Regions from separate parts of the Terrabacter sp. Soil810 genome, predicted to be linked through region 3. Evidence: predicted binding sites of a transcription regulator. Region 3 holds the regulator's gene; each other region holds the start of a gene.
The links. Region 3 encodes HrcA, which represses chaperone genes, less so after heat shock. Its sites were predicted from a motif close to TTNGCACTCGNNNNNNNCGAGTGCNAA; they were not measured.
Positions count from the first base shown of each region.

Region 1: ASG96_RS03300 (Hsp20/alpha crystallin family protein) is a predicted target of HrcA. The motif match lies at 1,660-1,686, and genes of this name have one in related genera.
Region 2: groL (chaperonin GroEL) is a predicted target of HrcA. The motif match lies at 1,899-1,925, and genes of this name have one in related genera.

Region 1 is NZ_LMSW01000001.1:721,840-734,855, reverse strand. Features, by position in the region: gene ASG96_RS03310 (ParA family protein) at 189-932, opposite strand; gene ASG96_RS22485 (MerR family transcriptional regulator) at 1,127-1,618, opposite strand; gene ASG96_RS03300 (Hsp20/alpha crystallin family protein) at 1,774-2,205, shown strand; gene ASG96_RS03295 (J domain-containing protein) at 2,785-3,129, shown strand; gene ASG96_RS03290 (alpha/beta fold hydrolase) at 3,388-4,347, opposite strand; gene ASG96_RS03285 (TetR/AcrR family transcriptional regulator) at 4,469-5,104, shown strand; gene ASG96_RS03280 (isoprenylcysteine carboxylmethyltransferase family protein) at 5,347-6,003, shown strand; gene ASG96_RS03275 (hypothetical protein) at 6,490-7,521, shown strand; gene ASG96_RS03270 (TetR/AcrR family transcriptional regulator) at 7,650-8,252, opposite strand; partial or broken gene ASG96_RS23730 (glycosyltransferase) at 9,046-9,648, shown strand; gene ASG96_RS03260 (alpha/beta fold hydrolase) at 10,518-11,567, shown strand; gene nrtS (nitrate/nitrite transporter NrtS) at 11,649-11,993, shown strand; gene ASG96_RS03250 (trans-aconitate 2-methyltransferase) at 11,986-13,016, shown strand, end outside.
Region 2 is NZ_LMSW01000011.1:172,017-175,946, reverse strand. Features, by position in the region: gene groL (chaperonin GroEL) at 147-1,778, opposite strand; gene ASG96_RS06680 (HIT family protein) at 2,003-2,428, opposite strand; gene ASG96_RS06675 (hypothetical protein) at 2,475-3,020, opposite strand; gene ASG96_RS06670 (MBL fold metallo-hydrolase) at 3,125-3,930, shown strand, end outside.
Region 3 is NZ_LMSW01000011.1:1,042,004-1,055,019, forward strand. Features, by position in the region: gene ASG96_RS10705 (MFS transporter) at 1-1,097, shown strand, start outside; gene ASG96_RS10710 (glycosyltransferase family 61 protein) at 1,163-3,064, shown strand; gene ASG96_RS10715 (peptidylprolyl isomerase) at 3,074-3,811, opposite strand; gene hemW (radical SAM family heme chaperone HemW) at 3,874-5,109, shown strand; gene ASG96_RS10725 (aldehyde dehydrogenase family protein) at 5,134-6,621, shown strand; gene ASG96_RS10730 (CHAP domain-containing protein) at 6,898-8,508, shown strand; gene ASG96_RS10735 (DUF3097 domain-containing protein) at 8,532-9,416, opposite strand; gene hrcA (heat-inducible transcriptional repressor HrcA) at 9,584-10,627, shown strand; gene dnaJ (molecular chaperone DnaJ) at 10,709-11,842, shown strand; gene ASG96_RS10750 (16S rRNA (uracil(1498)-N(3))-methyltransferase) at 11,861-12,604, shown strand; gene ASG96_RS10755 (Gmad2 immunoglobulin-like domain-containing protein) at 12,702-13,016, opposite strand, start outside.

The DNA.
Region 1 (13,016 bases), on a different contig from region 3:
CCAGCGTTCTCCCGACGGTATGGAGCGACCGCTCGGGTGGCTGACGGGTTGCGGGCCAGGCGGCACATCCTCGGTCGGGTCTATGCCGTCGTCCGCCATGTCCCCCACCGCGCTGATTTCTCTCCGCTCTCAAACCGGGCTCGATCGCGGTTTTCGTACCGGCTATCCGAACCAGCCCGAGCGCGGCCTCAAGAAGCGCGCCGGACGCGCTTCCACAGGTCCGCGAACGCCTTGGCAGAGTCCGAGGTCGGGGCGTAGACGCCTATCGGCGCGCGGTGCTCGCCCATGCGCTCCACGACGACGCTCGCGCCGACGTAGCCGTCGCCGACCTCCTTGTGCGCCGCAGGAAGCTGCTCGAGCGCGTCCACATGGGCGCGCTTTCGTCGGTCCACCTGAGAGAGGAATGCAACGAGCTTGACGTGGCCGCCGGCATCCTTGATCACACCGCGCACCTGCTCCAGCGAGCGCAGCCCCAGCGCCGACGGGATGAGCGGCAGAACGACGACGTCCGCTGCGCGCAGCGCGTTCTCGGCGACCAGCGACGCGCCCGGCGGGGTGTCGAGGATGATGACGTCGTAGTGCCTGCGGAGAGGCCGCAGTGCCTCCGTCACGCGGGACGACGGCTTCTTCGCCGCGTCGAGGGCAATGTCGAGGTCGCGGTAGCTCTCATCAGCGGGGAGCACGTCGATCCGCTCGAGTTTCGATTCGCGCACCACCTTGTTCGCGGGCTTCCTGCCCCGCACGAGCGCCTCAGCGCCTCCTCGCAGATGCGGCTTCACCTGCAGCAGCCAGGTCGCCGCGGCCTGCGGGTCAAGATCCCACAGGAGAACGTCTCGCCCTTCGGATGCCGCCTGCCAGGCGAGGTTGACAGCGGTCGTCGTCTTTCCGACCCCACCCTTGGTGCTGTATACCGCGATCACCGTTGCCGCCACGGGGCCATCCTGTCACGGCCTTCGTGGGAGTTTCTCGACGAGCTTCGCCGTGGAAGAGTCGCACGAGATCCGTCGTGGATGTCGCTCGCGGCGCTCAATTCGGTGGGTGCGTAGCTTCCCGGACTGCCCAAGGGGCCTGGGTCCTATCGCCGCGAGGCGCTCACGGACGACCCGTTCACCACGGCCTCTCGACGCTATGCGTGTGGATAGTCGTCCTCGCCCTCGTCGGGCACGACCGCCTGCTGTTCGAGTCGGTCTGCCTCGTCAACGAGGTCTGCCGGCGCGTCGAGGGGGACCGCCGCAAGTGTGTCGGCCACCGCGTCCGGATCGAGCGGGGCTCGTTGTTCGAGGAGGTCGGCCTCGGGGACCTCCTCGCCGGGGTCGATGCGGTTGTCAGCCACTGTCGTCCTCCTCTTCCGCGCTCGTAGTGCAGTGTTCTCGGCTTCGAGATCCAGCACCATGGCGATGCCGGCCAGATTGAGTCCGGCCCCGAGCAGAACGCTGATGCGGCGCAGCCGGTCGAGGTCGTCGGCGCTGTAGCGGCGCGTGCCGCCCTCGGTGCGGTCGGGCTCCAGCAGACCGCGGGCCTCGTAGAGCCGCAGGTTCTGCACGCCCATTCCGACCAGCTCCGCGGCGGTCGAGATCCCGTAGACGCCCCGGTCGCTCGCTGGTTCCGGCACGCGCATCGACCACGCCCTTTCTCGGCGGCAACTTCCTCGCGTTGCCTCTTGCACCAGCGTCCCACCAGTGCTACAAAAAATCTATTGCGTATGCCACAGATCGCACGGCGATCGTGGACCAGACAAGGAGCATCAGAAGACAAGCGATGGAGGTGGTGACGATGCTGATGCGCACCGACCCTTTCCGTGAGCTGGACCGCCTGACCCAACAGGTTCTCGGCACCAACGGCACCTTGGCCCGTCCGTCGGTCATGCCGATGGACGCTTGGCGGGACGGTGACACCTTCCACGTCGAGTTCGACCTGCCGGGCGTCGACCCGGACTCGATCGACCTGGACGTCGAACGCAACGTGGTCACGGTCAAGGCCGAACGTCCGGCTCGAGCGAGCGACGCCGAGCTCATCGCCGCCGAACGCCCTCGAGGGGTGTTCAGCCGCCAGCTCATCCTCGGCGACAACCTCGACACGCAGCACATCACGGCGAGCTATGACAGCGGGGTCCTTTCCCTGCACGTCCCGGTCGCCGAGCAGGCGAAGCCGCCCAAGATCTCCATCACCAGCAACGGTGAGGACCGGCGCTCCATCAACGCCTGAGCCAGGAGGGTGAGTCACTTGCCCGCGATCCTGCCCGCCGACAGCGTGGATGCCGCCGCCCCCAGCACCAGCGACCTGTTCCTGGAACTGCTCTGCGCCGACGAAGACCTGCTGCGGGCCGAGTTCGAGGCGATCGTGGCTGCCGAATGGCCGAGCCCGCCACCGGACCAGCCAGCCGAAAGCAACATAGCCCGGCAAGGCCCTCCAGGGTCATCGTCCTCAACGAGAGGTCGCCCCGCTGCGCCCCCGAGCCGGCCGCGACACCCAGGCGCCGGGGAAGGGAGCCGGCAACGATCGCCCCCCGCTGACCCGCGGCGATGACGCCAGCTACACGACAACCACGAAACGAGAGGTAGGTGATGGCCAGACGTGAGGCACCGTTTGGGACGTGACTGCCTTTCCCGCCCGCACGTTTCACCCTGAGCGCCTGTCGCAACAGCTCGCGGCGCCCGCGCCCGCACGGCGCACACCTCAGCGGGCCGGCAACGCAGTCGTCCACACCAGGTGGTCCCGGCCGATCCTTCGGCCGGGACCACGACCATCCCACCCGCCGCACCACGCCCCAGTCACGCCACGCTCATGAGGACAACACCCACCGACCTCTACGCCGTCCTGGGACTCACGCCGGACGCCACGCCGGCCCAGCTACGGCACGCCTACCGAGCGATGCTCCGCCAGCACCACCCGGACACCCGCGGGGCCGGACCCGGCCCAGCCGCCGACGCGGCAGACCTGGCAGATCAAGCTGTGCAGCAGGTCATGACCGCCTACGAGGTGCTGCGTGACCCAGCCCGGCGCGCCGCCTACGACCAGCTGCGCACCTCCTCCGGATCAGCCGTCCCCGTCAAGGTCCGGGTCCACCGGGCCTCCCCGACGCCGGACGACCCGCCCATTCAGGCCGGCCCTGTCCGCTGGCACTCCTGACCACGCCGCCGGCCCGCGAGGCGGATCCGCGGCGGATCCGCGACCGCGGCCCGGCATGTGTCGTCAGAGGGTGAGCAGGACCATCGTGGCGGTGCGCTCGTCCACGGCCGGCGGCCGTCGGCTGCCTGGTCCAGGGGAGGGGTGAGGTCGAAGACGCTGCCCGTGCTCACCCCCGGCGGTGGCAAGTGGAGCTGAACCTGCGTGCGGGCGAACCAGTGATGATCACAGCGGCCGATGTGCGGCGGTTTCGCCCCGGGGTCAGTGGAGTGGCTGACCGAGGAATTCGTTGAGGACCGCCGCGACGGGTTCCGGCTGGTCGAGGTGTGGGATGTGCCCGGCGTCCGGGATGACGGTGATGCGCGCGTTGGGCATTCGGGTGGTGAGGTCGCGACCGATGTCGGGACCGGCCAGGGCGTCGTGGTCTCCCCAGATGAGGAGCGTGGACACCGGTAGCGTGGCCAGGGCGCTCTCCAGGCGAAGCTGGGGGCGCCATCCTCGGATGGTGGCGACGGCCTGCATGATCGCCTGGTTCGTCTGGGCGGTTCCGGGCAGGTTGATCCCGAGGAGGGCAACTTCCAGGAGGTCGGCCGGGACGCGCTCGGGGTGCACCAGGTAGTTGCCGAAGGCCCGCTTGCGTAGCGTCTCAGCGTCCCGGACCTGGATCTTGGAGATCAGTGTCCCGACGCCGGGGGTCGCCCAGAGCTGGAGGAAGAGGCCGGGCTTGGGAAACAGCCCGCCGGCTGTGCCGCAGAGAACGAGCTTGCGGACCCGGTCGGGGTGCGCTGCGGCGAAGGCGATCGCGAAGAACCCGCCCATCGAGTTGCCGACCAGGTCGATCTTGTCGACACCGAGCCCGTCGGTCAGCTCGAGCAGCCACCGCGCCGCGTCGGCCCGGAAGTCCAGGCGGCGGTAGTCGGTCGGGTAGGAGAGTCCGAAGCCGGGCCGGTCCGGGATGATGAGCGGGCTCCCCAGCTGGGGTGCGAGGTCGGCCCACTCGACAGTGTTGCCGACGCCACCGTGGACCAGGACCGCGGGGCAGGGCGACTCCTCGCTGACCAGGATGTAGGTCTCTCGCCCGGCGTGGTCAGGGATCCGGCGCCCGACACCGGAGAACCCGCGGCGTCGGAACGCGGCCAGGCGGCGTTCCTCGAACTCCCGCCTCTGGTCGTCAACGCCTCGTGGGTATGCCCCCGGGCTCGTCAGCGGGTCCGTCGCCACCGACCGCGGTGGCCGTTGTCTGCTTGGCCGTGTGTCCATCCTGTCCTCCCGGGCCCTCGTGCCGTTTCGCAACTCCGTTGCGATACGTCGTACCGTAACGACGTGCCACTATGCTGTCAATATGGGTAGACCGCGAATTCACGACGAAGCAACCGCGGAGGCACTGCTGGACGCGGCAGAGCGGATTGTGGCCGCGGACGGCCCCGATGCGCTCTCGATGCGGCGGGTGGCCGCCGCGGCGGGAACGACGACACGCGCCGTCTACAGCCTCTTCGAGTCCAAGGAGGGCCTGCTCGTCGCGTTGGGCAACCGCGCCTTCCAGCTCCTGGGCTCCTGGGTCAACGAATACCCGCGAACGCATGATCCCGCGGCCGACCTGGTCAACTCCATCGTCGACAACTTCCGCCGGTGGGCGCTGGAGCATCCGGCGCTGTTCCGGATTGCGTTCCAGCGCATCGGGGAACTACCGCCTGACCTCACGCAGCGGTTCCGTCCGGCGCGGCTGAAGGCGCTGGCCGACCTGGTCGAGATGGTGAGTCGGGCGTTGGGTCTGGAGGGTGGCCTGACCAACCCAGAGGTCCGGGACGCAACCATCAAGATCGACGCCCTCTGCGAGGGGCTGGCGCTCCTCGAGCTGCGTGACGGACTTCCACCGGACCACGCGGAGGAGATCTGGCGCGAGGCGTTCGTGGCGCTCATCAGCGGCATGCAGGCCGCGCTCGCCCTCCCCCAAGACCCGATCGCCGCCGCAACCTGACACCATCGAGCCGACGAGTATGGCCGCCCGGCTTCGCCGCGATCCAGACGGTTCCGGAGTGCGTCTATCCGCCACCTGCCTGGCGTGGCCTCCGGCCCTGTGTACCGGATCTGCCGATGAGTGCGCGCTCGGGCCCTCTCCCGCCGGGGAGCTGCGTCGGGCGTCGTGCAGGGTGTTGTGGCGGACGCTCGGCCTGCCACGCCTTGCCAGCCAACGTGGTACCAAGGCGCCTCCATTGACCCATGGGTGTCACGCTCCTAGCCTTGAGTTTGCCGCAAAACCATGGTCATGAGCTGTCGAGGTCGCACATGACTCCCCTGTTTACCTCCAGCTTTCAGGAGATCCTCTTTTGGGTTGTCTTCCTGGGCGGCTTCAGCGTTCCACTCCTCTACTTCGCTCGATGGAGTACCAGAAACGCGCCGTCAACCAGGGCTAAGCCCCGACGGGACGCATCGACATTCACGAACCTCGCCATCATTCCGGCGGTAGCCGTCGCGATCTGGGCTGGCTACGCCCGAGTCGGGCCACTCCTTGCCCGCTGGACCTTCTACCCGGGCCTCGTGATGTTCGCTGCCGGGATGGCACTCACAACGTGGGCGTATCACACCTTGGGGACCAACTTCTCCCTCGAGGTGCAGGTTCAACGTCACCACACAGTGGTTGACGCCGGGCCCTATCGCATCCTTCGCCATCCCGGCTACACAGGAGTGCTGTTTGGGATGATCGGGCTCGGGCTCGCTCTTCAATCATGGGTCGCGCTCGTGCTGCTGTTGCTCGTGTCAACTGCCGCCTTGGCCTACCGAACACGGATCGAAGAGCAGTTCTTGGTTGCCGAGCTCGGCGACGACTACGTCCGCTACATGGCACGGACCAGGCGCGTCATCCCCTTCGTCTGGTAGGCGCCGAGGACAGCGCGCGCCGCGCCCTCACAACCTGCTCCAAGACCACCTTCAGCGCACGTCCCCCGAACGCCTGACCATGTCGCGAGTCGCGCGGCTGGGTCATGCGTGACCAACCGCCGCGACGGGACACGTGCATAGCCGGCAATGAGACACGCGCAGGGGGCGGTGAGGGGTGAACAGGCTCTTGGGCCGAACGCGGACGGCCAATAATCGCTGGGCCATAGTCCGACAAACGTCGTAAAATTTCTCCATGAACGCGAGTCAGCGATTTCTCTGCCCCCGGCCTGGTGATGGCCGCGGGTTCGTTTGCGCGCGTACGTTCGTGTAGCAGCTCCTGCGTCGCGCGGGTCGGGGGAAGCCACCCCACCCGAACCGACACGCACTTGGAGCATTCTCGTGAAACCTGGCTACCTCGCCCCTTGTGACCTTCACCGCGCCCTTACCCTGCGAGACCTGAGTAACCCCGCCCAGGGGCCACACGCGATGCAGATCCTGCTCGAGCGCATCGTCTCTGCCCTGGCAACGGCGTGGGCCTCCACGACAATCACGGTGCGCAACCCCCCGATCGTCGCGGTCCACGACAACTACGACCACCTGGGTTTCGACGCCGGGAGCATCACCCGCGACGCCCGGCACACTCGCTACATCAGCCCGACCACGATGCTGCGCAGCCACACCAGCGCCGACATCCCTCACACGCTGCAGCGATACCGCGCGCGTTCCGGTCCGGTGGATGAACTCATCGTTATTCCCGGGCTCGTCTATCGCCGCGATGTCGTCGACCGCACCCACGTCGCTGAACCGCATCAGGTCGACCTTTGGCGTCTGCGTTCCTACCCCGACACCACAGGCGCCACCCTGCAGCACATGATTGCGCTGCTCGTCGAAGCCATCCTGCCCGGGACCCGGTACCGCACCATCGCATCGGCGCACGCCTACACCGACGGCGGCCGGCAGATCGACGTATGGCACGACGGGCAATGGATGGAGATCGCCGAGTGCGGACGGATTCATCCCGACGTCCTCACCCGCGCCGGACTGCGCCCGAGCCGCTGGTCCGGGCTCGCACTCGGGATGGGCCTCGAACGTGCCCTGATGCTGGCCAAGGGAATTCCCGACATACGCTATCTGCGCGCAACAGAACCACGCATCGCTGCCCAGATGCAGGACCTGAAGCCATGGCGACCCGTCTCGAGGCTTCCGGCGATCACCCGAGACCTCTCCGTCGTCGTCGCGCCAGACACCGACGACGAGAACATCGGGGACACCGTCCGGTCGACGCTGCATGATCGGGTCGAGGACATCGAGTCCATCCAGGTGCTCAGCCGCACCGACCACGACGAACTACCCACGCGGGCGCAGCAGCGCCTGGGTATCACCCCGGGACAGGTCAACTGCCTTGTCCGGCTCACGTTACGACCGTTGGCACGCACACTGACCGATGCCGAAGCGAACGCCATCCGCAACGACGTCTACCTCGCCCTCCACAAGGGACCCGTCCTGGAACTGGCTTGAGCGTCCCACAAACAGGATGCCGGCGAACCGCGTCTTTCGCCGCGAGTTGCAGGTCGGAGGTCGGTGCGTCGGCCGGCAACGCCAGAGTCGCCAGCGAAGGGGCCGGGTCAGTCCGTAGGAGTTCGGCGTCACTCTCCAAGCAGTTGCGCTGACAGCAGTTCGCGCAGGAACGCCGTAGTGCGCGCGCTGGACCATCCCCGGCCGGTGCGGAGCGACTGGTAAAGCTCGGCACTGAAGAGCACGACCAGGATGTCGGTGGCCTTCGCCGGTGACAGCCCGGGTCGCAGGCCGCCGGGTTTTCGTGCGAGGTCGCGGACCGTCTCACGGTAGGACTCGACGCGTCGGCGCTCACTGACCTCGACCACGGCGGCCGCCTCGACGTCGCCGCCGGCACCGTGCAACGCGGCCACGAGCGGCGCCACCCGCTCGAGAATCCCGACACCGTGGGTGAAGAAGGCAGCGAAGGCCGCCTCTGATGTGGGCGCCGCCTGGAAGGCGGCCCACCATTGGTGCCGGGGCATCAGCTCGGTGATGTCCGGGTCCGGTGGGGGCTCTCGCCAGTGGTCGAAGCCGACGACGGCCGCCCCCAGCGACTCCGCGAGGAGCGCCGCCTTGGTCCCGAACGTGTAGTAGATCGTCGGAACCGCTACGCCTGACTGCTGGGCCACCTCGGCGATCGTCGTGCCGAGGTACCCGCGCTCGGAGAACAGGTCATAGGCAGCCCGGACCATCCGGCGTCGCGTGATCAGGGCGCGGTCCGTGCGGGTCGTGGGGGTAGACAGAGGCTCCATGGAGGTTCACTATAGTCTGACTATAGTGAGAGGATGGGATGGCAGATGAGAATCCTGTTCGCGTCGATGCCGGCCGATGGACACTTCAACCCCCTGACGGGGATCGCCGCCCACCTGGCCGACGGTGGTCACGACGTGCGGTGGTACGCCGGACCGGAGTACGGCGCCAAGCTCGACCGACTGGGCATGCGCTGGTTCGCCTACCGGCAGGCCACCGAGGTCATGGCGAGCACCCTCAACACCCTGTTCCCCGAACGTGTGGCTCTCAAGGGACCACGTCTGATCTCCTTCGACCTCGACAAGCTCTTCGTAAGCCAGGTCGAGGAGCACTTCCAGGACCTCGTGGATATCAGGCAGGAGTGGCCCTTCGACGCCATGGTGTGTGATGGCGCCCTGTACGCAGAACAGCTCGTCGCGGAGTCCCTGCATCTACCGGTGTTCGCCATCGGCCTGAGCATGGTGATGCCTGACGCCCAGGGACCGCCACCGTTCTTCGGGTTGCGCCCCTCGCGCACGCCCGTGGGCCGGCTTCACCACGCGCTCGTGCGCAGACTGCTCTCCAGCGGCATGAACGCCGGCACCACTCACTACAACCAGATCCTCGCCCGACACGGCATCGCACCGATCCGACCCGATGGGTTCCCCCACGAGCCGATGCTGAGGACGACGCGGGTCTTCCTCAACGGCTCCCCAGGCCTGGAGTTCCCCGGCTACCAGCCCCTTCCCAAACGCCGAGTACGTCGGCCCGCTCCTCCCGGCCCGCCGGGCGACCAGACCGGGAACCCCGCTGCCGGCTGCGGTGGTACAGACGTCGAGGAAGGTGGTGGCGGTCTCCCAGGGCACCGTCGACAACACCGACCCGGGCAAACTGATCATCCCCACCATCCAGGCACTCAAGGACTCCGAGTACATGGTCGTCGCCACGACCGCGGGAGCCCACACCCAGGCCCTCCGCGAGCGCTTCCCCGACCCGAACGTGGTGATCGAGGACTTCATCGACTACGACGACCTCTTCCAGCACGTCGACGTCTTCGTCACCAGCGGTGGTTTCGGCAGCAACCTCGCAGCATTCCTGCATGGCGTCCCGGTCGTCGGGGCCGGCAAGCGCGAGGGCAAGAACGACATCAACGCACGGGTCGGCTACAACAGACTCGGCATCGACCTGCGCAGCGAACGCCCAAAGCCAGCAAGACTCAGGCGGGCAGTCCGCACCCTCCTGGAGGACCCCACCTACGCCGGGAAGGTCGCGGACCTGCGCGCCGAGCTCCACGCGTACGACCCCATGCAGACGATCGAGAACGCGATCCTGCACGAGTCGGCAACCACCCGCCCGTGACACGGCTGAGGTTCGCGACCGGGGTGTGCGTCGCGGAACAATCCCACCTCACCAGGGTCCGGCTGAGCGGCGGCCGGAGGGAGCGCGGTGTGAACCCGGGAGGACTTCGCCTTGAGTAGCGCGCGGGCAGCGGCGACCGTGACCTGGGTGTACGCCCTCGGGTTCGGACTCGCCACCGCGCCCGTCTCGATCTACTGGCTGAGAAGCGGTCAGCGCCCCCGCTTCTTCGGCTTGTTTGAGATGTTCGGCGGCCCTTGGTCGGCCAGTACCTCAGACAGAACCTTCGTCGGACTCCTCCTGTTCTGTGCGGTGACCCTGGTGGCCTTCTGCTCAGCTTGGCTGCTCTGGCAGGGCGGAGGGATCGGTGCTGTACTCAACCTGGCAGTACTCCCGGTTGAAGCCGTCTTTTGGATCGGCTTCGCACTGCCCCTTCCGTGGACGACCGGTCTCGCGAGAGTCATCCTCATCGCCGTCGCCTGGAACTCGCTCTCCAAGTCCGGCATCAGGCCCAGCTCGCGCCCTGACTGCCCTGAGCGCGCTCACCAACCACCAACGGGGGACAACCAGAATCCGAGCGTGCGGACTTCGCAATGCGCGCGAGCCTCACGTGCGTCACAACGCCGCCAGGGTCGCCGGCGTGCGAGCCCCTCCGGCCCACTCTGAGACCTCCTCGACGAAGGGCGTCCCCAGCGTTCAGACTGACGCGGCTTCGGCCAGCTGCCCAGGCCGGATGACGGTACGACAATCCTTCGGGGCCCTCGCGTGCATGCGCGGTCGTCAGGCCCGGGCATCCGTGGTTCGTGCCACGCCCGGGCTCTATCGTTGACGGGAGGCTGTTTCGGGGCGGACTCGGGCTGGGGCGCTGAGTGATGAAGCGGGAGACGCGATACGCGAAGAGTGATGGGGTCAGTGTCGCCTACCAGGTTGTTGGTGACGGGCCCCACGACCTGATCCTGGTGCCGGGCTTCGTCTCTCACGTTGAGGTGGCGTGGGAGCAACCGCGGCTGGCCCATTTCCTGAGCCGACTGGCCTCGTTCTCGCGGCTGATCGTGTTCGACAAGCGGGGTTCGGGCATGTCCGACCCCGTTGACAGTCCGCCGTCGATGGACCAGCGGATGGACGACATCCGGGCCGTCATGGATGCCGCCGACTCGCGCCGCGGCACCCTGTTCGGAATATCAGAGGGCGGCACACTCAGCATGCTGTTCGCCTACAAGCACCCGGAGCGGGCGCGGGCACTGGTGCTGTACGGGTCGTGGGCACGTCGCCTTCCCGGTCCCGACTACCCCTACGGCCCCTCGGCTGAGCAGCTCGAGGACACCATCGTCGGGATGGACCGGGCGTGGGCATCCGGCACGTGGTGGGATGGCGGCCGCCCGAGCCCGGCCGATGATACGCAACATCGCGCGTGGTGGGCTCGGTACCTGCGAATGGCGGCGAGCCCGGCCATGGCGCAGAACGCCATCCGGATGAACATGCGGATGGACATACGCGACCTGCTCCCGATGATCGAGCAGCCGACCCTGATCTTGCATCGTGCCGGGGACACGTGGATCGAGGTGGGCCACGCGCGGTACCTCGCGGAGCACCTTCCGAGAGCTCGTTACGTCGAGCTGCCCGGAACCGACCACCGGCCTTGGCTCGGCGACGTCGACGCGATCGCTGACGAGGTCGAGATCTTCGTGACCGGTCGAAAGAGCCGTCCGAGGCGGCGGACCAACCTCGGAGTGGATGCGCTGAGCCGGCGCGAGCGCGAGGTGGCCCTACTCGCGTCGCGAGGCGAGACGGCCAGCGAGATCGCCGGTCAGCTCGGGGTGAGCAAGCGCACCGTGGAGAGTCACCTCGTCAACGTCTACGAAAAGCTCGAGATCGGTTCGAAGACGGAACTGGTCCGCCGGGCCGCCGAGTTCGGAATCTAGCGAAGTCCCGTATCTATACGGAGGTATCTCTCACCGGCCGTGCCTACCTTGATCGACAACCGTTGATTGAGGGAGGTCGAGATGAACGACTCAGCGTCGACGTGGTCCACGCCCCGTGAACTGCTCTCAGTGGCTCTTGCGCCACAGCAGCTCAAGCGGACGGTGTCCGTGATGTTGGTTGTCGGCACCGCGTTCTTCGCGATGAACCAGCTCGGCGTCATCCTGGCCGGGCGTGCGACCGCCCTGGTCTGGGTGAAGGCCGCTTTGACGTACCTGACGCCGTTCTGCGTCTCGAACTTCGGGCTGCTGTCGGCGACCCGCAGGATGGCGACCGTTCGAGTCCAACCATCACTGGTTGAGAGCGACGCGGGCCTCACCCACACCGGGCAACGTGCCATGAGCGGAAAGGAACAAGGACATGGATGAGACGAAGATGGCCGAATTCGTCGAGAAAGCCATCTGCGATGTCGGAGCGCTGCTCGGCGGTTCGATGGTCGTCATCGGCGACCAGCTCGGCCTCTACCGCGCGATGGCCGGGGCAGGTTGGCTCAGCCCGACGGACCTGGCCAGTCGCACCGACACCGCTGAGCGGTACGTGCGCGAGTGGTCGAGTGCACAAGCGGCGCGCGGCTACCTGCTGTATGACGGTGCCGGCCGGTTCCTGCTCCCTGATGAACACGCCATCCCACTCACCGATGAGACCAGCCCAGCCTGCGTCATCGGAGCCTTCGAGATCGCCGTCGGGTCGGTCTACGCCACAGACACGATCGCGGAGCGGTTCCGGACCGGGAAGGGTTTCTCCTGGGGCGAGCACGACGGTCACGTCCTCGGCGGCTGCGAACGGTTCTTCCGGCCCGGCTATCTCAACAACCTGGCCCGTGCCTGGATCCCCGCGCTCGACGGTGTCGAAGCCAAGCTCACCGCCGGCGCGCACGTCGCCGACGTCGGCTGCGGACACGGTGCGTCAACGTTGCTCCTCGCGCAGGAGTACCCAGCGTCGAGCATCGTCGGTTTCGATGCCCACGAAGGTTCGATCGAGGCAGCGCGCAGGCGCGCCTCCGTCGCTGGACTGGCCGATCGGGTTCAATTCGAGGTCGCGACAGCCGCGACGTTCGAAGGGGTCTTCGATCTCGTCTGCTTCTTCGACTGCCTCCACGACATGGGCGACCCGGCCGGTGCGTGTGCCCACGCACGCGAGCGCCTGGGGCCGGACGGGACTCTCATGCTCATCGAGCCTTTCGCCCACGATGACCTCGGCGACAACCTCACCTCGGTAGGCGCCGCCTACTACGGGTTCTCGACATTGCTCTGCACTCCCAGCTCGTTGTCCCAGGACGTGGGTGCAGCGCTGGGCGCGCAGGCCGGGGAGGCCAGACTGCGCGAAGTCGTTGTCGGCGCTGGGTTCTCGACGTTCCGCCGGGTCGCGGAGACGCCGTTCAACCTCGTGCT
Region 2 (3,930 bases), 870 kb from region 3:
CTCGCGGGCACACGGCATACGCCGCTCTGCCTCACGGGCGCCTGGGACCCCGGGACGCCCGGGACGCCCGAGACGCCCAAGGGCGGCTCCCCCGTGAGGAGGAGCCGCCCTTGCGACGTGCTGCGGTGCTGCTCAGACGGTTGGGCTCAGAAGCCCATGCCGCCCATGCCGCCCATGTCGTCGCCACCGGGCATGGCCGGCGCGTTCTTCTCGGGCTTGTCGGCGATGACGGCCTCGGTCGTGAGGAAGAGCGCCGCGATCGAGGCTGCGTTCTGCAGCGCCGAGCGCGTCACCTTGACCGGGTCGATGATGCCGGCGGCGAGCAGGTCGACGTACTCACCCGACGCGGCGTTGAGACCGTGACCGGCCTCCAGGCCGCGCACCTTCTCCGCCACGACTCCACCCTCGAGACCGGCGTTGATCGCGATCTGCTTGAGCGGGGCCTCGGTCGCGACGCGCACGATGTTGGCGCCGGTCGCCTCGTCACCCTCGAGCACGAGCTCGTCGAGCGCCTTGGCGGCCTGGATGAGAGCCACGCCACCACCGGCGACGATGCCCTCCTCGACGGCAGCCTTCGCGTTGCGGACGGCGTCCTCGATGCGGTGCTTGCGCTCCTTGAGCTCGACCTCGGTGGCCGCGCCCGCCTTGATGACGGCGACGCCGCCGGCGAGCTTGGCGAGGCGCTCCTGGAGCTTCTCGCGGTCGTAGTCGGAGTCCGACTTCTCGATCTCGGCCTTGATCTGGGCGATGCGGCCCTCGATCTGCGAGCGGTCCTCGGCGTCCTCGACGATGGTCGTCTCGTCCTTGGTGACGACGACCTTGCGAGCGCGGCCGAGCAGGTCGAGGGTGGCGTTCTCGAGCTTGAGACCGACCTCCTCGGAGATGACCTGGCCACCGGTGAGGATGGCGATGTCGGTGAGCATGGCCTTGCGGCGGTCGCCGAAGCCGGGAGCCTTGACGGCGACCGACTTGAACGTGCCCTTGATCTTGTTCACGACGAGCGTCGCGAGTGCCTCACCCTCGATGTCCTCGGCGATGATCAGCAGCGGCTTGCCTGACTGCATGACCTTCTCGAGGAGCGGGATGAGGTCCTTGATGCTGCCGATCTTGGAGTTCGCGACGAGCACGTAGGCGTCGTCGAGGACGGCCTCCATGCGCTCGGTGTCGGTGACGAAGTAGGCGGAGATGTAGCCCTTGTCGAAGCGCATCCCCTCCGTCATCTCCAGCTCGAGGCCCATGGTGTTGGAGTCCTCGACGGTGATGACACCTTCCTTGCCGACCTTGTCCATCGCCTCGGCGATGAGAGCACCGATCTCCTCGTCGGCCGCCGAGATGCTGGCGGTCGAGGCGATCTGTTCCTTGGTCTCGATCTCCTTGGCCTGCTCGAGCAGGCGGGCGGTGACGGCCTCGACGGCCTTCTCGATGCCGCGCTTGAGCGCCATCGGGTTGGCGCCGGCGGCCACGTTGCGCAGGCCTTCCTTCACCATCGCCTGGGCGAGCACGGTCGCCGTCGTCGTGCCGTCACCGGCGACGTCGTCGGTCTTCTTGGCAACTTCCTTGACGAGCTCCGCGCCGATCTTCTCGTACGGGTCGTCGAGCTCGATCTCCTTGGCGATCGAGACGCCGTCGTTGGTGATCGTGGGGGCGCCCCACTTCTTCTCCAGGACGACGTTGCGGCCCTTCGGCCCGAGGGTCACGCGGACGGCATCGGCGAGGATGTTCATTCCTCGCTCGAGCCCGCGACGCGCCTCTTCGTCAAACGCAATGGTCTTGGCCATTCGGGTGGTTCCTCCCACGCGAATCGTTGGTGGTGGCCCGCATGACGCCCGCGACGGACGGGACCGGTCTCCCCAGCTTCATGTAGCTGCGAACCCAGCCCCTCGGCATACGGCCCATTTCTGTCACTCCCCTAGGGAGAGTGCTAACGCCATTATTGGCACTCTCGGGGTGAGAGTGCAAACGTCTCACCCGCTCGGGTGAGGGCGTATGCCGTGGGGTCGGCTCAGGCGTCCCCGGCCGGTGCCAGCACGGTGGCGATCCGGGCCGCGTGCGCGGCGGACTCCTCCGGCGACGCGTAGGTCGTCCGCGGCCAGAAGAAACCGCGCAGGCCGTCGCCCTTGGTCCGTGGCACGACGTGGACGTGCAGGTGCGGCACGGACTGGCTCACGACGTTGTTCACCGCGACGAACGTGCCCTGCGCGCCGAGCGCCTCGACGACGGCCGCGGCGAGGCGCTGGGTCGCCCCGAGCAGCGTGGCGTGCAGGTCCGCGGGCAGGTCGAGCAGGGTGTCGACGTGCCGGCGCGGCACGAGCAGGACGTGGCCCTTGAAGACGGGGCGGCGGTCGAGGAAGGCGACGAGGTCCGGCTCGTCGAGCACGACGTCGGCCTGGACCTCCCCCGCCACGATCGAGCAGAAGACGCAGTCCATGCCGACAGGCTTTCACGCCCGAGCACGGTCGGGCGGGCCGCGGGGCTCAGCAGATGACGAGCAGGACGCAGCCGCCGTCGCTCGACGTGGGTGAGGGGCTGGGCGTCGGGATGGGCTTCTTCGTCGAGGTCGGCTTCGGCCTCGGGTTGCCCCTGGTCGGCCTCGGGCTCGGGGCGGCGGTCGAGCTCGGTGCGGGCGCAGTGGTGGCCTGGCTCGGCGACGGAGCGGGCGCCGTCGTCGTGGGGACCGACGAGGTCGGGTGGGAGGCCGGCTCGACGACGACAGCGGTGGCCCGCGGTCGGGTGGTCCCGGGTCGGCGGGCCCCGGTCGCCCCGGTCGCGCCGGCCCCGCTGGTGGCGGCGGTGGAGGTGTCTGCCGAGCCCCAGCCGTCGTCGGAGGTCGTGCTCGACCAGTCGCCCCCGGGCAGTCCGGGGAAGCCGCCCGACGACATCGCCTCGTCGCTCCAGCTGTCGCCGGACCAGAAGGCGACGGCACCGGTCGAGAGCAGGGCGATCGAGGCGAGGACGGCAGCGATGACGACCTTGCGTCGGGACTTCGAGCCGGGAGTGGAGGTGTGGATCTCGGTCGACATGGTCCACAAACGTAGAGGAACCGGGCGCCGGACGCCTCCTCAGGACGTGGCCGCTACGGTGGACCCATGCTCGGCGAGACGTGGATCACACCAAGGGTCGCGGCATGACCGCACCGCCCGAGGGAGCCACGACGGCGACGACGACGGGCTTCGTCGAGGTCGCCGATCGCGTCTTCGTCGCGCGCTACCGGCAGTGGGACGTCAACGTCGGACTCGTGCTCGGCCGCCACGGGGCCGTCGTCATTGACACCCGTGCGAGCGACGTCGAGGGCAGCCAGGTGCTCGACGACGTCCGACGCCTCGGCCGTGACATCGAGGTGCACCACGTCGTCAACACGCACGTCCACTTCGACCACACGTTCGGCAACGCCGCTTTCGACCTCGCGACGGTGCATGCGCACGACAACGTCGGGCGCACCATCGAGGATGACGCCCAGCGGATCAAGGCCGCCTTCCGGGCCGACCCGGGAGCCGGTCCGGAGCACGGCTACACCGAGCGCGACGCCGCCGAGGTCATGGCGACCGTCGTGCGCGCGCCCGACCGCACCTTCGGCTCCAACGCGACCATCGACCTCGGTGACCGCGTGGTCACGATGACGTATGCCGGTCGCGGCCACACCGACGGCGACGTCGCCGTGCTCGTGCCCGACACCGACGCGATGTTCCTCGGTGACCTCGTCGAGGAGAGCGCCCAGCCGTCGTTCGGCAGTGACTGCTGGCCGCTCGAGTGGGCCGACACACTCACCTCGCACCTCGTCCAGGCCGCTGACCGCATCGTCGTCGTGCCGGGCCACGGACGCCCGGTCGACGGCGCGTTCGTGGCCCGGCAGCGCGACGAGATCGCCGCGGTCGCGTCCGTGATCCGCGAGCGCCGGCTCGGTGCGGGCTCCCTCGAGGAGGCCCTGCGCGA
Region 3 (13,016 bases):
GCGCCACCGAGGTCGCCCTCGCGATGTCGGTGTCGGCCGTGGTCGGCATCGTCGTCCAGGTGCCCGCGGGTCACCTCGGCGACACCCGCGGCCCGCGCCAGGTGCTCACCGGCTTCATGGTCGGGGCGGCCGTGTTCAGTGCGCCACCGGTCCTGGCGACGACCCCGTGGATGCTGGCGCTCCTGCTCGGGGTGCTCGCGTTCTTCGAGCGCGGGGCCGGCGCGGTGAACCAGGGCGTCGTCGCCCAGCTCGCGACGGGTGGGCGGGGTGTGCTCTTCAAGGCCTACCTCAGGGCCGTGACGAACACCGCGCTCGGCCTCGGGTCGGTCTTCGGCGGCGCCGCGCTCATCATCGACGAGCGGTGGGCGTACGTCACCGTGTTCGTCATCAACGCGATCTTCACGGCGTTCGCTGCCTGGAACTCGACTCGGCTGCCGGACCTCGCGCCGCACGCGCGGGCCGCCGGCGAGCCGCGCCTCGGGGTCATCCGGGACTGGCCCTACGTCGTCATCACCATCATCACGGGGCTCTTCTCGCTGCACTTCTTCGTCATGGAGCTCGGCCTGGCCCTCTATGTCTCCGCCCACACGACGGCGCCCACCGCCATGGTCGCCGTCCTGCTCATCATCAACACGGCCGCCGTCGCACTCTTCCAGGTGCGGCTCTCGCGCCGCGCCGACTCGGTCGTGGCCGGCGCCAGGGCGCTGGTGCGCGGGGCCTGGTGGATCGCGGCCGGCTTCGCGATCGTCGCCCTCGCCGACCGGGGCGACGTGTGGCTCGCGATCGCGGCGCTCGTCGCCGGGTCCCTCGTGCACGTCGTCGGCGAGATGATCGGGTCCGGTGGACAGTGGGGGCTGCAGATGGGACTCGCTCCGCACGAGCGTCAGGGGCAGTACCAAGGCTTCGCCGGCCTCGGCTTCAGCGTGCTCGCCGTCGTCGCCCCTCCGGTCGTCACCTACCTCTGCGTCGACCTCGGCGAGACGGGCTGGTTCATCCTGGCGGCCTTCATGGTCGTCATCGCCCTCGTGTCGGTGCCGGCGGCGCGCTGGGCCCTGGACTCGCGGGCCCGGTACGGAGTCACGACGCACTCGGGCTGAGCAGCTTTGGACCGCCCCGGCAACCTACGCGATCCTGTGCGACGTCGTCCCCGTGGCGTGCTTGGATGTCCCCTGTGCCAGCCACGCGCCTGCCGGACGACGAACCGGTCGACCCTGTGGTGGAGGAGTCCGCCGTCAGCCCGGCGAGCGAGCTCGTCCGGCGCGCCGACCAGCAGCGCTGGGCCGATGTCCGTCCGCACCTCGCCGCCATGGAGGTCGTCCTCGACGCCCTGCAGGGACGCGACGACGCGGCGGTTCTCGTCGTCGGCGGACCCGATGCGGCGCCGTGGTCGACCGTCCTGCAGGCACAGTGGCCGGCGTCGCGCGTCTCGACCGTGCAGCTGCCCGACGACGCCTCGGCCACCCATGCGCGGCTCACCGTCGAGGGCCCGTTCGACCTCGTCGTCGATGCCTCCGACGAGAACGGCAACGACCAGGCCCTCCTCTTCCAGCGGGTGTTCATGCACCTGCGCGCCGGCGGCCAGTACGTCGCCCGGCGCCTCGTCCCGCACCCGCTCGGGGACGACGCCGCACCCACCCCGCGCTCGGGAGAGACCCTGGCGCAGCGGCAGGTGGCCTCGGTGACGGCATCGGCGGGCGGCACGCGCATCGCGGTCGACGACGCCCTGCCCAACGAGAACCTGCCGCCGGACGCGCCCTACGCCGGTGACCTGTGGGGTCTGGTCGCTGCGGCACAGGAGGCTCGCATCCGGGACTTCCGCGACCACCGGGCCGACGCGGCCGCCTACCGGGACGTCGAGGGGCTCGGCCGCTCGCTCGAGCAGGTCCACGTCCACAGCAAGGTGCTGCGCCTCGTCAACGGCGTGCGTGTCGCCCCGAAGCTGCGCGAGGAGGAGGTCGACACCGTCCTCGCGGGCCGGCCCGAGCTCGGGCAGCGGCTCGACGCCCTGCCGGCGGTCACGTGGACCGCGACGTGCGCCTACGACGTCAACCGGGTGGCCGACCCGTACGTCCAGTCGCGGCTGACCGTGCCCGAGATGGTGCTGCGGCGCTACGACGCACCGACCTGCTCACGCGGACAGATCGTGACCCGCGACGAGGTCCTCTTCCCCGAGACCTTCCGGCAGAACTGGATGGAGCGGATCGCCAACGTCTACGTCGTCGAGCGCGCACCCCGCTTCGGGACGGTGCGCCGCGACATCAGCACGCCTGACGAGCTGCCCGGGGCGTGGTTCCACCTCGACAGCGAGTGGCCCGGGCACTTCGGCCATCTCATGACCGAACAGCTGAGCCGCCTCTGGGCCTGGGACCGCGTCCGTGAGCTCGAGCCGGACGTCAAGGTGCTGATGACGCTGCAGCACGACCGCGAGCCGGCCGTGCTCGCCCCCTTCGAGATCGACATCCTCGGGGCGTTCGGCATCGCCCCCGACGACGTCCACGTCTTCACGGCGCCGTGCCGGCCCGAGCGCCTCTACACCTCGACGGGCATGTTCTCGCTGCCCCGCTACATCCATCCCGGGATGGCGAGCATCTGGGACCGTGTCGGCGACCACGTCGTGCAGCGCGCCGAGCGGCGCCGGCGTCCCGACCGGATCTTCGTGTCGCGGCGACCGTCTCTCAAGCGGTCGTGCCACAACGTCGACGAGGTCGAGGCGTTCTTCGCAGGGCGCGGGTTCGAGGTCGTGCACCCCGAGGACCATCCGCTCGCCGAGCAGGTGGCACTCTTCCGCGCCGCCGGGACGATCGCGGGATTCGCCGGCAGCGGCCTCTTCTCGCTGGCCTTCTGCAAGGCGCCGAAGCGCGTCTTCGCGCTCGGGCCCGATGCCTACACGGCCCGCAACGAGTACCTCATCTCCGCCCTGCGCGGCCACGACCTGACGGCCGTGCGCAGCCGTTCCGACCTCGAGCACCCCGAGGGGTCGTGGACGCAGCAGGCCTTCGCGTCGAGCTTCACCGTCGACCTCGACGACGAGGGGCGCTTCCTCGCCGAGCGCCTCGACCGCTGAGGCGCCGGGTCATCGCCCGATGATGTCGACGGAGAGCACGCTGATCGACTGGAAGGGCGGTCCGTCCGGTCGGGTGTCCTCGCCGCCGCGGCTCGCGATCCCTTCGACGACCTCCCGCCCCGACGTCACCGTCCCGATGCGCGAGTAGACGGGCGCGCCGGGCGGCACCGTGAAGTCCCGGTGGACGACGAAGAACTCGCCCGCGGTGCCGGGGAACCCGTCACCCCGGGCCATCCCCACGTCGCCGACGCGGTAGGTGCGGTCCGCGGGGACGTTCTCGAGGGGCAGGTCGTAGCCGGGGTCGGCCGTGCTGCGTCCCGTCGGGTCACCGCACTGGAGGAAGGCCGTCGGAGCCTGGCGTGAGGTCAGCCGGTGGCAGACGCTGTCGTTCCAGTAGCCGGCCCGGGCCAGCGTGACGAAGGACGCGACGCTTCGGGGCGCCCGCGCTCCATCGAGCCGGAGGGTCAGGCTGCCGCACGTCGTGCGCACGACGGCAGACCAGGACGCGCCCTGCGCGACGGACGCGTCCGGGGCGGTCGTGAAGGTCGGGTAGCCCGTCGGCGGTGCGGGTGGCGGTGAGCAGGTGGGGGCGGCGACGGGGGCCGGTGAGGACGTCGAGGCGACGGGTCTGCCGCCCTCGACGAACACGTTGACCGCGACCAGGGACACGGCGATGACGAGGCAGAGCACGGCGACGCCGAGGAGGATCCGGGCGGTCCTCCGTCGTGGCGACGGCCTCTCGGGCATGACCGCAGCGTACGACCGGGGGAGTGGACGGCACACACCTCCCGGGCTGGGACAATGGGCGTATGCCGCCCTCCGCCCTCCCCGACGGCGACCCCGCTCCCAGCACGGGTGAGCTTCCTGCCGCGGCCCTGGCCGATCTCGCGAGCACCGACCTCGGTGTCTACGTGCACGTCCCGTTCTGCACCGTGCGCTGCGGCTACTGCGACTTCAACACGTACACCCTGACCGAGCTCGGCGGCCCCGGCGCGAGCATCGGCATCGACACCTATGCCGACGCCGCGGTGCGCGAGCTCGACATCGCGCGATCCGTGCTCGGCGACGAAGCGCCGCCGGTGTCAACGGTCTTCGTCGGTGGCGGAACCCCGACGATGCTGAGGTCGGGCGACCTCGTGACGGTGCTGGACGGCATACGCGAGCGTTTCGGGCTGGCGGCCGACGCGGAGGTCACGACCGAGGCCAACCCCGACTCCGTGACGCCCGAGTCGCTGCGCGAGCTCGCCGTCGGTGGCTTCACGCGCGTCTCGGTCGGCATGCAGTCGTCGGTGCCCCACGTGCTGCGCACGCTCGAGCGCACCCACGACCCCGAGAACGTCGCCCGCGCCGTCGCGGCCACGAGAGACGCCGGCATGCAGGTGAGCGTCGACCTCATCTACGGCACGCCGGGGGAGTCGCTCGACGACTGGCGTCGCAGCCTCGAGGCCGCCGTCGCGCTCGAGCCCGACCACGTCTCGGCCTACGCACTCGTCGTCGAGGACGGCACCAAGCTCGCGGCCCAGGTGCGCCGCGGCGTCGTTCCCGCGCCGGAGGACGACGACGAGGCCGACAAGTACGAGCTCGCCGACCAGCTGCTCTCGGCTGCCGGGTTCGGCTGGTACGAGGTCAGCAACTGGGCCCGCTCGGAGCGGACCCGCTGCCGCCACAACGTCGCCTACTGGTCCGGCACCAACTGGTGGGGCGTCGGTCCGGGCGCGCACAGCCACGTCGGCGGCATCCGCTGGTGGAACGTCAAGCACCCCAGCGCGTATGCCGCTCGGCTGGGCGCGGGGGAGTCGCCCGCCCAGGCCCGCGAGACCCTCAGCGAGGACCAGCGCTACGACGAGCGTGTGCTGCTCGGCACACGCCTGGTCGCGGGACTGCCGGTCGGCGATCTGCGAGGATCAGGACGCACCGCCGTCGCAGGCCTCGTCGCCGACGGCCTGCTCGACGGCACAGCCGCCGTGCGGGACTCCCGTCTCGTGCTGACGCGGCGCGGGCGCCTGCTCGCTGACACCGTGGTGCACCGGCTCCTCGCCTCCTGAGGGGTCTGACCGAGGAAGGGCCCCATGAGCGAGACCGTGTCGACGACGAGTGCCGGTGACGAGGTGCACCAGGAGCCCGGTGCGAGCCGTGGGGTCGTGTCACAGGCGGCCGAGGTGGTCGCCACCGCCCGCCGTGCGTTCGACTACGGGGTGACCAAGCCGCGCGAGTGGCGCGTCGCCCAGCTGCGGGCGCTGCGCTCGCTGCTCGTCGACCACGAGGACGAGCTCGCCGCGGCCCTGCACGCCGACCTCGGCAAGAGCGCCACGGAGGCCTGGGTCACCGAGACGGGGTTCGTCGTCCGCGAGATCGACCACACCCTGCGCCACCTGCGCGCGTGGACCGCTCCGCGCCGGGTGAGGGTGCCGCTCTCGCTCGCCCCGGGGCGGGCCAAGGTGGTGCGGGAGCCGCTCGGCGTCGTTCTCGTCATCGCCCCGTGGAACTACCCGGTGCAGCTCTGTCTCGCACCGCTCGTCGGCGCGCTCGCCGCCGGGAACGCCGTCGTCATCAAGCCGAGCGAGGTGGCCCCGGCGACGTCACAGGTGCTCGGGCGCCTGCTGCCCGAGCACCTCGACGCGTCGGCGGTGCACGTCGTCGAGGGAGCGGTCCCGGAGACGACGGCACTGCTCGCCGAGCGGTTCGACCACATCTTCTACACGGGCAACGGGACGGTCGGTCGTGTCGTCCTCGAGGCCGCCGCGCGACACCTGACGCCGGTGACGCTCGAGCTCGGCGGCAAGTCGCCGGCCTATGTGGCCGACGACGCCGACCTCGAGGTGACGGCGCGCCGTCTCGTGTGGGGCAAGTTCACCAACGCCGGACAGACCTGTGTGGCGCCGGACTACGTCCTGGCAAGCCGGGCGACCCTGGACGCCCTCAAGCCCCTTCTCGTGCAAGCGATCCAGGAGGCCTTCGGCGACGACCCGGCGGCCTCGGCCGACTACGGGCGCATCGTCGACGGTCGCCACTTCGAGCGGCTCACCGCCCTGGTCGACCCGGCGCGCGTCGTCACCGGTGGTCGGTCCGACGCGTCCTCGCGCTACCTCGAGCCGACGGTCGTCGAGGTCGCCGACCCCGACGACCCGCGCGAGCTCGTCATGGGCGAGGAGATCTTCGGGCCGATCCTGCCCCTCGTCGCGGTCGAGGGGCTCGACGCGGCCGTCGGCGTCGTCAACCGCCGCGACAAGCCGCTCGCGCTCTACGTCTTCACGACGTCGGACGAGGTGCGTGAGCGCTTCGTGCGCGACACGTCGTCTGGTGCCCTCGGCTTCAACATCCCGCTCGCCCACCTCGCCGTCCCGGGGCTGCCCTTCGGCGGGGTCGGGGCGAGCGGCATGGGCGCGTACCACGGGGAGCGCTCGGTGGCGCTCTTCTCGCACGACAAGGCCGTGCTCTCGATGCCGACGCGACCGGACACGACGGTGTGGGTGCGTCCACCCTTCACCTCGCTCAAGGAGCAGGTCATCGCCCGCGTGGCCTTCCCGGGGCGCCGGCGGCCAGGGGGCCGGTCGTGACCTCGCCTGGACGGTGAATGACAGCCGTGTCATTAACACAGGTGTGGCTGGAGGTCACTTAGGTCTCTCGCGTGTCGCATGGGATTTCTGGGAAACCAGTGATCGCGTGGCCCGATTGTCCTAGATTGCCGAGTGCACCCTCGGCGACCACGGGAGACACCTATGCCACGCGCGCGCGACGTCTCGGCCGAGCCCCGTCCCGCCGGACCCCGTCCCGCCGGACCCCGTCCTCTGACCGCGCGGCCCTCACGGACGCGGGCGGGTGCCCTCCTCGTCGTGGTGGTCGCCCTGCTGCTCGGCGCCGTCGGGACGGTCGGCCTGGCCGGACCGGCCCGCTCCGCCGAGTGGATCGTGCTCTGCACCGGCTACGACCCGTGCCAAGCGGCCGGCTACCCGCACGGGGGCTACAAGGAGAACAACGCGACGAGCTACTGGCGCCAGTCGACCGGTCACAACTGCACGAACTACGTCGCCTACCGCCTCGTCAGGAACGGCCTGCCGAACACCAAGCCGGCGTCGCTGTCGGGCAACGCCTCCAACTGGGGTCCGTCCTTCCCGGGCCAGACGAACGACGACCCGGCCGTCGGCTCGGTCGCCTGGTGGAACACCTCCTTCTCCTCGACAGGACACGTCGCCTACGTCGAGAAGGTGGTCTCGGCCGACGAGATCCTCGTCTCGGAGGACAACTGGGGCGGCGACTTCAAGTGGCGCAAGGTCACGCGGGGCGGTGGCAGGTGGCCCAACGGCTTCATCCACCTCAAGGACCAGGGCGCCACGGTCGTCGACACCGACGTCTACCGTCCCGTCACCCCGACCCGTCTGCTCGACACCCGCACCGGCCTCGGCGCCCCGGCCGCGAAGGTCGCGGCGGGCACCTCGATCGCCCTGCAGGTGAGCGGCCGTGCCGGCATCCCGAGCGGTGGGGTCGGCACCGCGGTGCTCAACGTGACGGTCACCGCGCCGGCGGCCGCCGGCTACCTCACGAGCTACCCGTCCGGCGCGACGCGCCCCGGCTCGCGGAGCCTCACGTACACGACCGCGGGCACGGTCAGCGAGCTCGTGCCGGCGAGGCTCGGCACCGACGGCAGGGTCCGGTTCTACACCTCGGCGACCACGCACCTCGTCGCGGAGGTCGTCGGCTGGTACCCCACGACGGGGCATCTCGTCTCGGTCACCCCGACCCGTGTCCTCGACACGCGCACGGGCCTCGGCACCGCGCAGGTGCGCATCCCCGCGGGCGGCAGCGTCGACCTGCCGGTCGCCGGGGCCGGCATCGTGCCGAGCACGGGGGCGTCAGCCGTCGTCCTCTCCGTCTCCGCGGTCGCGCCCGGCGCCGGGGGCTGGCTGACGGCATACCCGACCGGGACGACCCGGCCGACGACGGCCCACGTGCGCTACGACGCCGACGCCGCCATGACGGGTGCGGTCGTGTCGCGGATCGGCACCGGCGGGAAGGTCACGATCCAGTCGACGGCCGGGACCGACCTGCTCGTCGACGTCGTGGGTTGGTTCAAGACCGGCGGTGACCACGTCGCGGTCACCCCGGCCCGGCTGCTCGACACGCGCATCGGGCTCGGCGCGCCCACGGGCCGGGTCGCGGCAGGGTCGACCGTGTCGGTGCCCATCCTCGGCCGCGCCGGGGTGCCGACCGTCGGCGTGGCCGCGGTGTCGATCACGCTGACACCCATCGCCCCGACGGCGACGACGGCCGTCACGGCCTACGCCTCGGGCACGACCCGACCGAGCCCCGCCAACGTCACCGTGGCCTCGGGCCGCACGCGGGTCAACGCCGTCGTGGTCCCCGTCGGTGTGGGCGGGTCGATCACGGTGCACACGAGCGCCGCGTCCTACCTCGTCGTCGACGTCCAGGGCTACCTCAAGAGGTGAGCCCGGGTCCTCGGGCCCGGCGCTCAGGCGCTGGGCTCGGTGACGAAGTCGATGAGCTCCTCGACGCTCGCGAGCAGCGTCGGCTCGAGGTCGGCGTAGGTGCGCACCGTCCCGAGGATGCGCTTCCACGCGTTGGCGATGTCGGCCTGGCTCGCGTGGGCCCAGCCCACCTCGGCGCAGATGCCGTGCTTCCACGACGTGCCGCGCGGGATGACCGGCCACTGCTGCCAGCCGAGCCGCTCCGGGCGCACGGACTGCCACACGTCGACGTAGGGGTGGCCGAGGATCCTCACGTGCTGGGAGAGGCCCGGCAGCGCCTGCGCCTGAGCGACGATGCGGGCCTCCTTCGTGCCGGGGACGAGGTGGTCGACGAGGACGCCGAGGCGACGGCCGGGCCCCGGCTGGAACTCGGCGATGATGCCGGCGAGGTCGTCGACGCCGTCCATCAGCTCGACGACGACCCCCTCGACGCGCAGGTCGTCGCCCCAGACCTTCTCGACGAGCTCGGCGTCGTGGCGGCCCTCGACGTAGATCCGCGAGCCGCTCGCGACGCGGGCCCGGGCACCCTCGACGGCCACGGAGCCGCTCGCGGTCCTGGAGGCGGCCCGTCTCGCCTCCGCGAGCGCGGTCCCGGCGGCAGCCTGCGGGGGAGTGAGCGTCACCGGAGCGCCGTCGACGAGGAAGCCGGGGCCCAGCGGAAACGCCTTGGTGCGGCCATGGCGGTCCTCGAGGTGGACGACGTGCATGCCGCCCGCCTTCTCCACCCGCACCACGGCGCCGACCCAGCCGGTCTCGACCTCCTCGACGACGAGGTCGGGCTCCGCCGGGGTCGGGGTGGACCGGCCGCGCCGCGGGGCACGCCAGTCGCCGGTGAGGACGTCGGATCCGTAGCGATCGTTGGGGGACACGACAAGCGAGGGTATGCCGCCGGGCGGCGACCCACGCAGCCGCCACGCGGGCAGGGGAGGTGGCGGCGCGACGGCATACGGTTGGATGAAGTCGGAGATCCGCGAGGCACGACGTAGACTTGGCACTCGTCGATCGAGAGTGCCAAGCCCGTGAAGGAGGGGACGCGATGAGCGAGGACCGTCGGCTGATGGTGCTGCGCGCGATCGTGCAGGACTACGTCCAGACCTCCGAGCCGGTGGGCAGCCGGGCTCTCGTCGAGCGCCACCACCTCGGGGTGAGTGCCGCGACCGTGCGCAACGACATGGCCCTGCTCGAGGAGGAGGGCCTCATCCACGCGCCGCACACGTCGGCGGGGCGAGTGCCCACCGACGCCGGCTACCGCGTCTTCGTCGACCGCCTCAGCGCCGTCAAGCCGCTCGGCTCGGGAGAGCGTCGTGCGATCGGCCAGTTCCTCGAAGGGGCCGTCGACCTCGACGACGTCGTCGACCGCACTGTGCGCCTCCTCGCGAGCCTGACCCGACAGGTCGCCGTCGTGCAGTACCCGTCGCTCACGCGGTCGACGGTGCGCCACATCGAGCTCGTGCCGATGGGGTCGTCGCACCTGATGATCGTGCTCATCGTCAACACCGGCCGCGTCGAGCAGCGCGTCGTCGACACGGGGCGCGTGCTCTCGGACGGCACCGGTGAGGCGCTCGTCGCCTCGATCCGCTCCCGCATCAACGAGGTGGCCACCGGCGTGCCGTTCACCGTGGCCGCGACCCGGCTGCGACGCCTCGTCGACGACGTCGACGAGGCCGACCGGGCGGCGATGGAGGCCGTCGTGTCCGCCCTCGGTGACGCCCTCGTCGAGGAGCGCGAGGAGCGCGTGGTCCTCGCCGGCCAGGCCAACCTCGCTCGCGCCGGCACCGACTTCCCGCGCACCATCGGCCCGATCCTCGAGGCCCTCGAGGAGCACGTCACCCTGCTGCGCCTCCTCGGCCAGCTCGGTGACGACCCCGACCTCGTGTCGGTGCGCATCGGCACCGAGAACCCCGTGACCGGGCTCCAGTCCACGTCCCTCGTGTCGATGGGCTACGGCTCCGGCGCCGAGCGCGTCGCGAGCCTCGGGGTGCTGGGCCCGACCCGGATGGACTACCCGACGACGATGGCGTCGGTCCGCGCCGTCGCGCGCTACGTCTCCGAGATCCTCGACGAGAACCAGGCCACCTGACCCACCTGCACCACCGCGGCCAGTCCGCCGGCGCAGCGCCGCGCCGGAACCGAAAGCACCACGTACCGAAGGAATCTCAGCTTGAACGACTACTACGCCGTCCTCGGGGTCTCGCGCGACGCGAGCCAGGAGGAGATCAAGAAGGCCTACCGTCGGCTCGCCCGCAAGCTGCACCCGGACGTGAACTCCGGCGCCGAGGCCGAGGAGGAGTTCAAGCGGGTGTCGCAGGCCTACGACGTGCTCTCCGACCCGCAGAAGCGCCAGTCCTTCGACATGGGCGCCGACCCGTTCGCGTCGGGCGGCGGTGCCGGATTCGGTGCGGGACAGGGCTTCTCGTTCAGCGACGTCATGGACGCCTTCTTCGGCGCGGGCGCCCAGGCCGGCACGCGAGGTCCGCGGGCGCGCGTGCAGCGCGGCCAGGACGCCCTCGTGCGTCTGGACATCGACCTCTCGAAGGCCGTCTTCGGCTCCGAGGAGGAGCTGACGCTCGACACCGCCGTCGGCTGCAAGCGCTGCGACGGCGACGGCGCCGAGCCCGGCACCGGTCGCCAGACCTGCCCGATCTGCAAGGGCGCCGGTGAGGTGCAGCAGATCCAGCGCAGCTTCCTCGGCCAGGTCATGACCTCGCGCCCGTGCGTCAACTGCCAGGGCTACGGCTCGACGCTCACCGACCCGTGCCACGACTGCTCGGGTGACGGCCGCGTGCGCACCCGCCGCTCGCTCAAGCTCAAGGTGCCCGCCGGTGTCGACACCGGCACCCGCATCCAGCTGACCGGCGAGGGCGAGGTCGGGCCCGGCAACGGACCCAAGGCCGACCTCTACGTCGAGATCCGCGTCGTCAACCACGAGACCTACACCCGCCGCGGCGACGACCTGCACTGCAACGTCGAGCTGCCCATGGCGGCAGCCGCTCTCGGGACGAGCTTCAAGCTCTCGACGTTCGACGGCATGCAGGACCTCGACATCAAGCCCGGCACCCAGAGCGGCGACGTGCTCACCCTGCGCGGTCTCGGCGTGACCCACCTACGGCACGGCGGGCGTGGCGACCTGCTCGTGCACGCCACGGTGCAGACGCCGACGCGCCTGACGGAGGAGCAGCGCGAGCTGCTGCACCAGTTCGCGACCCTGCGCGGCGAGGAGCGCCACGAGGGTCGGCTGACGCCGGCCAACAAGGGCCTCTTCGGCAAGCTGCGCGACGCCTTCAAGGAGAAGTGAGCCGCACGTGAGCGCCCGGTGACCCACCAGCTCTTCCTCGGCGAGCCGTCCGCGGTCGCCGAGGCCGTCGCCGGGTCTTCGCTGCTGCTCGAGGGTGACGAGGGCCGCCACGCCGCGGCCGTCGTGCGCATCCGCCCCGGCGAGCGCTACTACATCGCCGACGGTGCGGGTCGCCGCCTGCTGCTCGAGGCCACCGACGTCGACCGGGCGTGGGTGCGCGGACGGGTGCTCGACGTCGTCGACGAGCCCGAGCCCGCGCCTCGGCTCGTCCTCGTCCAGGCCCTCGCCAAGGGTGACCGCGACGAGCAGGCCGTCGAGGCCGCGACCGAGCTCGGTGTCGACGAGGTCGTGCCCTGGCAGGCCGAGCGCTCCGTCGTCGTCTGGCGCGGCGACCGGGCCGCCAAGTCGCTCGCCAAGTGGGCTGCGGTCGTGGCCCGGGCGACCAAGCAGTCACGCCGGTCGCGTCTGCCGCTGACGTCCGCCGCGGTCGGGCTCGCCCCGCTCGTGGCTCGAGTCGCGGAGTCGGCCCTGACGCTCGTGCTCCACGAGGACGCGACCGAGCTGCTCGCGTCCGTCGACCTGCCCGCGTCCGGTGACGTGCTCGTGGTCGTCGGTCCCGAGGGCGGCATCACCGACCGCGAGATCGAGGCGCTGACGGCTGCCGGGGCGCGTCCGGTCCGGCTCGGGTCGACGATCCTGCGCGCGTCGTCCGCCGGTCCCGCTGCCCTCGCGGTCCTCAGCGCGCGCGCTCGCTGGACCTGACGGCATACCCCGACCGGCCGAGGCCCTTCCCTGGTTCGAGGTGATCTCGACACGGGGGTGGGTGCCGCGATCACCTCGAACGGGTGGGAGCGGCGGGTCAGCGGGCCGTGACGGGGACGAGCTGCTCGGCGACGGTCGAGCCGTCCTTGGCGCTGCTCGCGAAGACGCGGACGACGTAGGCGCCGGGCTCGAGCGACGACGTCGTCGTGAACCGGTAGGCACCGCGCGCCGGGGCGCCTGCCGAGGCCGTGGTGAAGCCGTGGTCGACACGCCTACCGTCGCGGAGCAGCTCCCACTCGACGTTGGCCTCGAACGTGCTCGCGACGCCCTTGACCGTGAGCGGGGACCCGGCCCGGACGGACGAGCCGCGTGCCGGCTCGTCCACCCAGACGGGTGCGACCTGGTCGAGCAC